Regions from separate parts of the Dactylosporangium salmoneum genome, predicted to be linked through region 2. Evidence: riboswitches for the same ligand, from Rfam matches in the RefSeq annotation. Region 2 holds a riboswitch; the other holds the start of a gene.

Region 1 (3,392 bases), on a different contig from region 2:
GGTGAACGGGTTGGCCAGGGCCAGCTTGTCCAGGTACAGGCGCTCCAACAGCTCGTCCACGGCGGCCGGGGACGCCCCGCACAGGGCCAGCTCCTCGCGCACGGTCGCGGTCACGAACTGGTGCTCCGGGTTCTGGAACACCGAGCCGATCCGTCCGGCCAGCCGTCCGGCCCGCCAGCGGTGCGGCGGGCGGGCGGCGTCCCGGCCGGCCAGCTCGGCGGCGGCCGAAACCCGGCCGCCGGCCGGGCGGGCCAGCCCGCCCAGCAGCAGGGCCAGGGTGGTCTTGCCGGCGCCGTTGGGCCCCTCGACCGCGAGGGCCTGGCCCGCCAGCACCTCCTCGTCGACGACCGTGCCGGTGTGCGGCAGGACCAGCCCCTGCGCGCGCAGCAGCGGCCCGCCCGGCGCGGCGGCGGCCTTGCGAGCCGGCAGCGCGGCGCCCGGCGCCCACACCGCGTCCGGGTGCTCGCCGATCACGACGGCCCGGTCGACCAGGGCCAGCGCCTCCTCGACCCGGTGCTCGACGAGCACCATGGTGGCGTCGAGGTCGGCCAGCGCCTTGGTCACGGCGGTGCGCACCAGCCGGGCCCCCTCCGGGTCGAGGTTCGCGGTCGGCTCGTCGAGCAGCAGCAGGCCGGGGCGCAGGGCGATGGCCCCGGCGATGGCCAGCCGCTGCTGCTCGCCGCCGGAGAGCGCCGAGGTGTCGCGGTCGCGGCCGTACGGGAAGCCGACGGCGGCCAGGGCGGCGTCGACCGCCGGCCAGATCTCGGCCCGCGGCACGCCCCGGTTCTCCAGGCCGAAGGCGACGTCGTCGCCGGCCCGGCGCATGACCAGCTGGGTCTGCGGGTCCTGGAACACGATCGCGGTCCCGGCCCGCGCCTCGCGGGCCGGGCGGCCGTCGACGAGGACCTCGCCCTCCTGCTCGCCGGAGTCCTCGGCGAGCAGGCCGGCGAGCGCGGCGAGCAGGGTGCTCTTGCCGGCGCCCGAGGCGCCCTGCAGCAGTACCCGCTCGCCGTGCTCGATGCGCAGGTCCAAGCCGCGCACGGCCCAGGCCTTGCGCCCGGCGTGCCGCCAACCGAACCCGCGGAACTCGACGGAACCCATTGCTGTGCGTATCAGACCGCGACGCGCTCCCGGCCCGACGGGAAGCGGTCGAGCACGCCCGTGCGGGAAAGCGCCCGCTGCAGGGCCCAGCTGCCCGCGCCCGCGATCACCGCGCTGCTCACGATCACCAGGATCGCGTACGTCCAGCGCTGGCCGGTCGTCATCGGCGGGAGGTACTGCAGGACGCCCAGGTCCATCAGCGCCGCCCCGGCGCCGGACAGTGCGCCGCCGACCACGGCGTTGACCAGCCCGAAGCGGCGGTAGCCGGTGGCCGCGAAGGCGAACTCGCCGCCGATGCCCTGCACCAGGCCGGACGCGATGATGGTGAAGGTCCAGGGGGAGCCCATGACGGCGGAGATGGTGGCGGCGACGAGCTCGACGAACAGCCCGGCGCCGGGCTTGCGCACGACAAGCGGGCCGAGCACGGCGGGGATCAGCCACACGCCGTAGATGGCGGCCCGCCACGGCAGGGCGAAGCCGTTCAGCGCCGCCCACAGGTTGTTCCAGGCGTAGAAGACGGCGGCGAAGGCCACGGCGATGACGGCGGCCACGACGATGTCGACGGTGCGCCAACGTGTCTGCATTGCGAGATGCCTCCTAGTTCGGGGGTGAACCAGAAGGAGACGCGACGCCACGCGACCACGGATGGACGACGTGACGACTGGCGTGAGGTGACCGAACTCCCTGCGCTGGCATTACCCAGATCAGGTTCGAGGGTCTGCGCCGCCGTGGTCCGGCGGTCACACTCTCAGCGCTGTGCGCTCCCCTGTCGGATGTGCAGTTGTTCCCTGAAGGTAACAGTGAATCTTCTTCGCTCGTAGGCTCGGGTCATGAAAATCACGGCGCGCGATCTCACGTTCGACGTGGTCGAAGGTGGGCCGGCGGATGGGCGCGAGCCCGTCCTGCTGCTGCACGGCTTCCCCCAGCACAGCGGCGAGTGGGCGGCGGTGACCCCGCACCTGCACGCGGCCGGCCTGCGCACCTACGCCCTCGACCAGCGCGGGACCTCGCCGGGGGCCCGGCCCGAGGCGGTCGAGGCCTACCGGATCACGGAGTGCGCCCTGGACGTGGTGGCGGTCCTCGACGCGCTGGGGCTTGCCTCGGTACACCTGGTGGGGCACGACTGGGGGGCGGTGTGCGCCTGGAACGTGGCCCTGCGCCACCCCGAGCGGGTGCGCACCCTCACCGCCGTGTCGCTGCCGCACCCGCACGCCAGCGCCCACGCGACCTCGACCGATCCCGACCAGAAGGCCCGGTTCGGCTACATCAAGCTGTTCCGCCAGGCCGGCGTGGCCGAGGAGCGGCTGCTCGCCGAGGACGCGCGGCGCCTGCGCCGGCTGTTCGACGGCTCGGGCCTGTCCGCCGAGGCGGTCGACGGCTACGTGCGGCCGCTGCTGGAGCCGGGGGCGCTGACCGCGGCGCTGAACTGGTACCGCGCGATGAGCCCCCTCGACCTCGTCGGGCTCGGGCCGTGCCAGGTGCCCACGACGTACCTGTGGAGCGACGGCGACCTGGCCGTCGGCCCCACGGCGGCCCGCGCCTGCGCCGAGCACGTGGCCGCGGACTACCGGTTCGTCCCACTTGCGGGCATCAGTCACTGGATTCCCGATCAGGCGCCATCCGAGGTTGCGGCGGCCGTGCTGGCCCGCTCGCTCGGCTGAGGCATAGCGCACCCTACCCGCGGGTAATAACCTGGCTTGTAGGCCCGATCACCTGGGGGTGGCCATGGTTTCCACGTCGGTGCGCGCCGAGCGGGAGGCGCGCAAGGTCATCGAGGAGAGTCGCGAGACCGAGTGGAGGAAGCCCAGCTTCGGCAAGGAGCTCTTCCTGGGCCGGTTCCGCCTCGATCTCATCGACCCGCTGCCGGAGCTCGACCCGGTGGCCGAGGCGCGCGGGACGGAGTTCCGCGCGAAGCTCGCCGCGTACCTCTCGGCCGAAGTCGACGGCCAGCAGATCGAGCGCGACGCGCGCATCCCGGACGAGGTCCTGCGCTCCCTCGGGGAGCTGGGCGCCTTCGGCATGAAGATCGACGAGAAGTACGGCGGCCTGGGCCTCACCAACCTGGACTACTGCCGCGCGCTCATGCTCACCGGCTCGGTCAGCCCGGCGATCGGCGCGCTGCTGTCGGCGCACCAGTCCATCGGGGTGCCGCAGCCGCTGAAGCTGGTCGGCACCGACAAGCAGAAGCGGGAGTTCCTGCCCCGGCTGGCCGCCGGCGAGGTGTCGGCCTTCCTGCTCACCGAGCCCGAAGTGGGCTCCTACCCGGCGAACCTGCGCACGTCCGCGGTACC
Region 2 (3,392 bases):
TCGACGTGATCCAGGTGCGGCCCGAGGACCACGTCACCGACCGCGAGGCCTACGAGCTCACCCGGCGGGTCCTGGCGATGTGCCGCGAGCTGGGCCGCACCTGCCTGGTCAACGACCGGCTGCACATCGCGCTCGCCGCGGGGGCCGACGGCGGCCACGTGGGCGCCGACGACCTGCCGGTGGCGGCGGCCCGGCGCATCCTCGGCCCCGGCGCCATCCTCGGCGCGACCGCGCGGGACCCGCAGACGGCCCGGCGCGCGGTCGCCGACGGCGCCTCGTACCTCGGCGTCGGGCCGGCCTTCGCCACCACCACGAAGGCCGGGCTGCCGGCCGCGATCGGCCCCGAGGGGGTGCGCGCGGTCGCCGAGGCGGTCGACGTGCCGGTGGTGGCCATCGGCGGGGTGACCGCGGCCCGGGCCGGGGAGCTCTACGCCGCCGGCGCGCACGCGGTCGCCGTGGTCGGCGCGGTCAGCGGGGCCGAGGACCCCTACGCGGCGGCCATGGAGTTCACCCGATGAGCGCCGGCATCGTCGGGGGCGGGATCATCGGCCTGGCGATCGCCTTCGAGCTGCTCGAGCGGGGCGTCACCGACATCACCGTCTACGACCCCGACCCCGCGCGCGGCGCCGGGCTGGTCGCGGCCGGCATGCTCGCCCCGACCGCCGAGGCCAACTTCGGCGAGGAGGCCCTGCAGGAGCTCATGACCGCGTCGATGCGCCGCTGGCCGGGCTTCGCCGCGCGGGTCGAGGCGCGCACCGGGCAGACGCTGGGCTACCGCACCGAGGGGACGCTGCTGGTCGCGCTCACCGGGGACGACCAGGCCGAGATCGACCGCCTCGTGGGCTACTACCGGCGGGCCGGGGCGCCGATCGAGCCGCTCACCGGCCGCGAGCTGCGCGAGCGGGAGCCGCTGCTGTCCCCGAGGGTGCGCGGCGGCGCGTTCGCCCCCGGCGACCACCAGGTCGACCCCCGGCTGCTGCTGCGCGCCCTGCGGAGCCTGCCCCTTCGCTTCGCCGCCGAGAAGATCGAAGACCTGGCCGCGGTACCGCACGAGCCCACCATCGTCGCCACCGGCGCCTCCGCGGCCGGTCTGACCGGGCTGCCCGTCCGCCCGGTGAAGGGCCAGCTGCTGCGGCTGCGCGGCCCGGAGCCGCTGCTGACCCACGTGGTCCGCGGCGTGGCGAACGGCCGGCACGTGTACCTGGTCCCGCGGTCCGACGGCGAACTGGTCGTCGGGGCCACCGAGGAGGAGCGCGGCGAGGACCGCACGGTGACCGCGGGTGGGGTGCTCGACCTGCTGCGCCCGGCCGCCGACCTGCTGCCCGGCGTCGCCGAGCTGGCGCTGGCCGAGACCCTCGCCGGCCTGCGCCCGGGGACGCCGGACAACGCGCCGGTCCTCGGCCGGCTGCCGGGCGGCGCCCTGGTCGCGACCGGGCACCACCGCAACGGTGTGCTGCTCGCGCCGGTCACCGCCGAGGCCATCGCCGACCTGGCGACGCGCGGAACGACCGGCGTGAGCCTCGCCGCGTTCGGGGCGACCCGCTTTACCTGACGCCGATCGCGGCGTTATGGTCGAGGCGTACCCCACGGGAGTCCGGTGTGACCGGGCTGAGAGGGGGGCTGTGAGCCCCCGACCGTCGAACCTGATCCGGGTCATGCCGGCGCAGGGAGTCAGGAGTGAGCCGTATGCACCTCGTGGTCAACACCATCGAGTCGACCGTCGCGGATGACATCACCGTCGCCGACGTGGTCCGCACCCTTGCGGGCGACGACGCCCGGGGCATAGCCGTCGCCCTCAACGGCGACGTCGTGCCGCGCACGCGCTGGGCCGAGACCCGCCCCGCCGAGGGCGACCACGTCGAGGTGCTGACGGCGGTGCAGGGTGGCTGACGGGCTTTCGATCGCCGGGGAGGAGCTGGGCTCCCGCCTGATCCTCGGGACGGGCGGGGCGAGCAGCCACGCCGCGCTCGAGGCGGCCATCCGGGCCAGCGGCACCGCGCTGGTCACCGTCGCCCTGCGAAGGCTCGACCCGGCGGCACCGTCGCTGCTCGGCGTCATCGAGCGGTGCGGCGTGCGGGTCCTGCCCAACACCGCCGGGTGCTACACGGCGACCGAGGCGGTCAAGCTCGCCCACCTGGCCCGCGAGGCCTTCGGCACCTCGTGGGTGAAGCTGGAGGTGATCGGCGACGAGGACACGCTGCTGCCCGACGGGGTGGAGCTGGTCGCCGCGGCCGCCCAGCTGGTGGCGGACGGGTTCGTCGTCCTGCCGTACACCTCGGATGATCCCGTGCTCGCCCAGCGCCTCGCCGACGCCGGGTGTGCCGCCGTCATGCCCCTCGGCGCGCCGATCGGCTCGGGGATGGGCATCCGCAACCCGCACAACATCGCGCTGATCCGGCAGAAGGTCACCGTCCCGGTCATCCTCGACGCCGGCATCGGCACCGCCTCCGAGGCGGCGCTGGCCATGGAGCTGGGCTGCGACGGGGTGCTGCTCGCCTCCGCCGTCACCCGGGCCGAGCACCCGGCCCGCATGGCCGAGGCGATGTGCCTCGCGGTGCGGGCCGGCCGGCTGGCGTACCTCGCCGGCCGCATCCCCCGCCGCACGCACGCGACCGCGTCCAGCCCGATGGAAGGCCTCCCGTGGTAGAGCCCGGCCTGTTGATCTTCACCGACCGGCACCTGGCGGATCGGCCCCTCGAGGACGTGATCGCCATGGCCGTCGACGGCGGCGCCCGGGAGGTGGTCCTGCGCGAGCACGACCTGCCGCCGCGGCGGCGCCTCAAGCTGGCCAGCACCGTGCGCAACGTGCTCGACCAGGTCGGCGGCCGGCTGCTGCTGGAGGAGGACCCGGTCCTGCGCAAGTGCCACGGACTGGAGGACCTGCTGGCGGCCGCGGCGGACGGCGTCACGTACGCCACCCTCTCGCCCATCTACCCGACCCGCAGCAAGCCCGGCTACGGCCCGCCGCTCGGCCTGGCCGCGCTCGGCCGCATGGCGCAGGTCGCGCCCGTCCCGGTGTACGCGCTGGGCGGGGTCGACACCCCGGCCCGGGTCCGCGACTGCCTCGACGAGGGCGCGGCCGGCGTCGCCGTGATGGGCGCCGTCATGCGGTCCGACGACCCGGCCCGGCTGGTGAAGGAGCTGCTGGCCGCATGAGTGGTCCGGAGCGCAGCGGAGGGGCCACTCATCAATGGCTCAGCTTGCAAAGTTCAGGCAACCGGAGCGAAGCGGAGGTTGCATGAACCCACCGGTGGCACTTACGGTCGCCGGCTCGGACTCCGGCGGCGGCGCCGGCATCCAGGCCGACCTCAAGACCTTCGCCGCGCACGGCGTCTTCGGCACCAGCGTCATCACCGCGCTCACCGCGCAGAACACCGCCGGGGTGCGGGGCA

What was found. A riboswitch is a leader RNA that binds a small molecule or an ion and turns the genes downstream of it on or off. The one in region 2 is predicted to bind thiamine pyrophosphate.
Region 1: another riboswitch for thiamine pyrophosphate. It lies ahead of ABD352_RS23710 (ECF transporter S component); the one in region 2 lies ahead of thiS (sulfur carrier protein ThiS).

What each region holds. Positions count from the first base shown of each region.
Region 1 covers NZ_BAAARV010000034.1:45,761-49,152, forward strand. The annotation lists gene ABD352_RS23705 (ABC transporter ATP-binding protein) at 1-1,101, opposite strand, end outside; gene ABD352_RS23710 (ECF transporter S component) at 1,113-1,685, opposite strand; TPP riboswitch at 1,765-1,879, opposite strand; gene ABD352_RS23715 (alpha/beta fold hydrolase) at 1,932-2,762, shown strand; gene ABD352_RS23720 (acyl-CoA dehydrogenase family protein) at 2,827-3,392, shown strand, end outside.
Region 2 covers NZ_BAAARV010000004.1:359,486-362,877, forward strand. The annotation lists gene thiE (thiamine phosphate synthase) at 1-518, shown strand, start outside; gene thiO (glycine oxidase ThiO) at 515-1,552, shown strand; TPP riboswitch at 1,578-1,688, shown strand; gene thiS (sulfur carrier protein ThiS) at 1,687-1,890, shown strand; gene ABD352_RS02625 (thiazole synthase) at 1,883-2,647, shown strand; gene ABD352_RS02630 (thiamine phosphate synthase) at 2,641-3,156, shown strand; gene thiD (bifunctional hydroxymethylpyrimidine kinase/phosphomethylpyrimidine kinase) at 3,239-3,392, shown strand, end outside.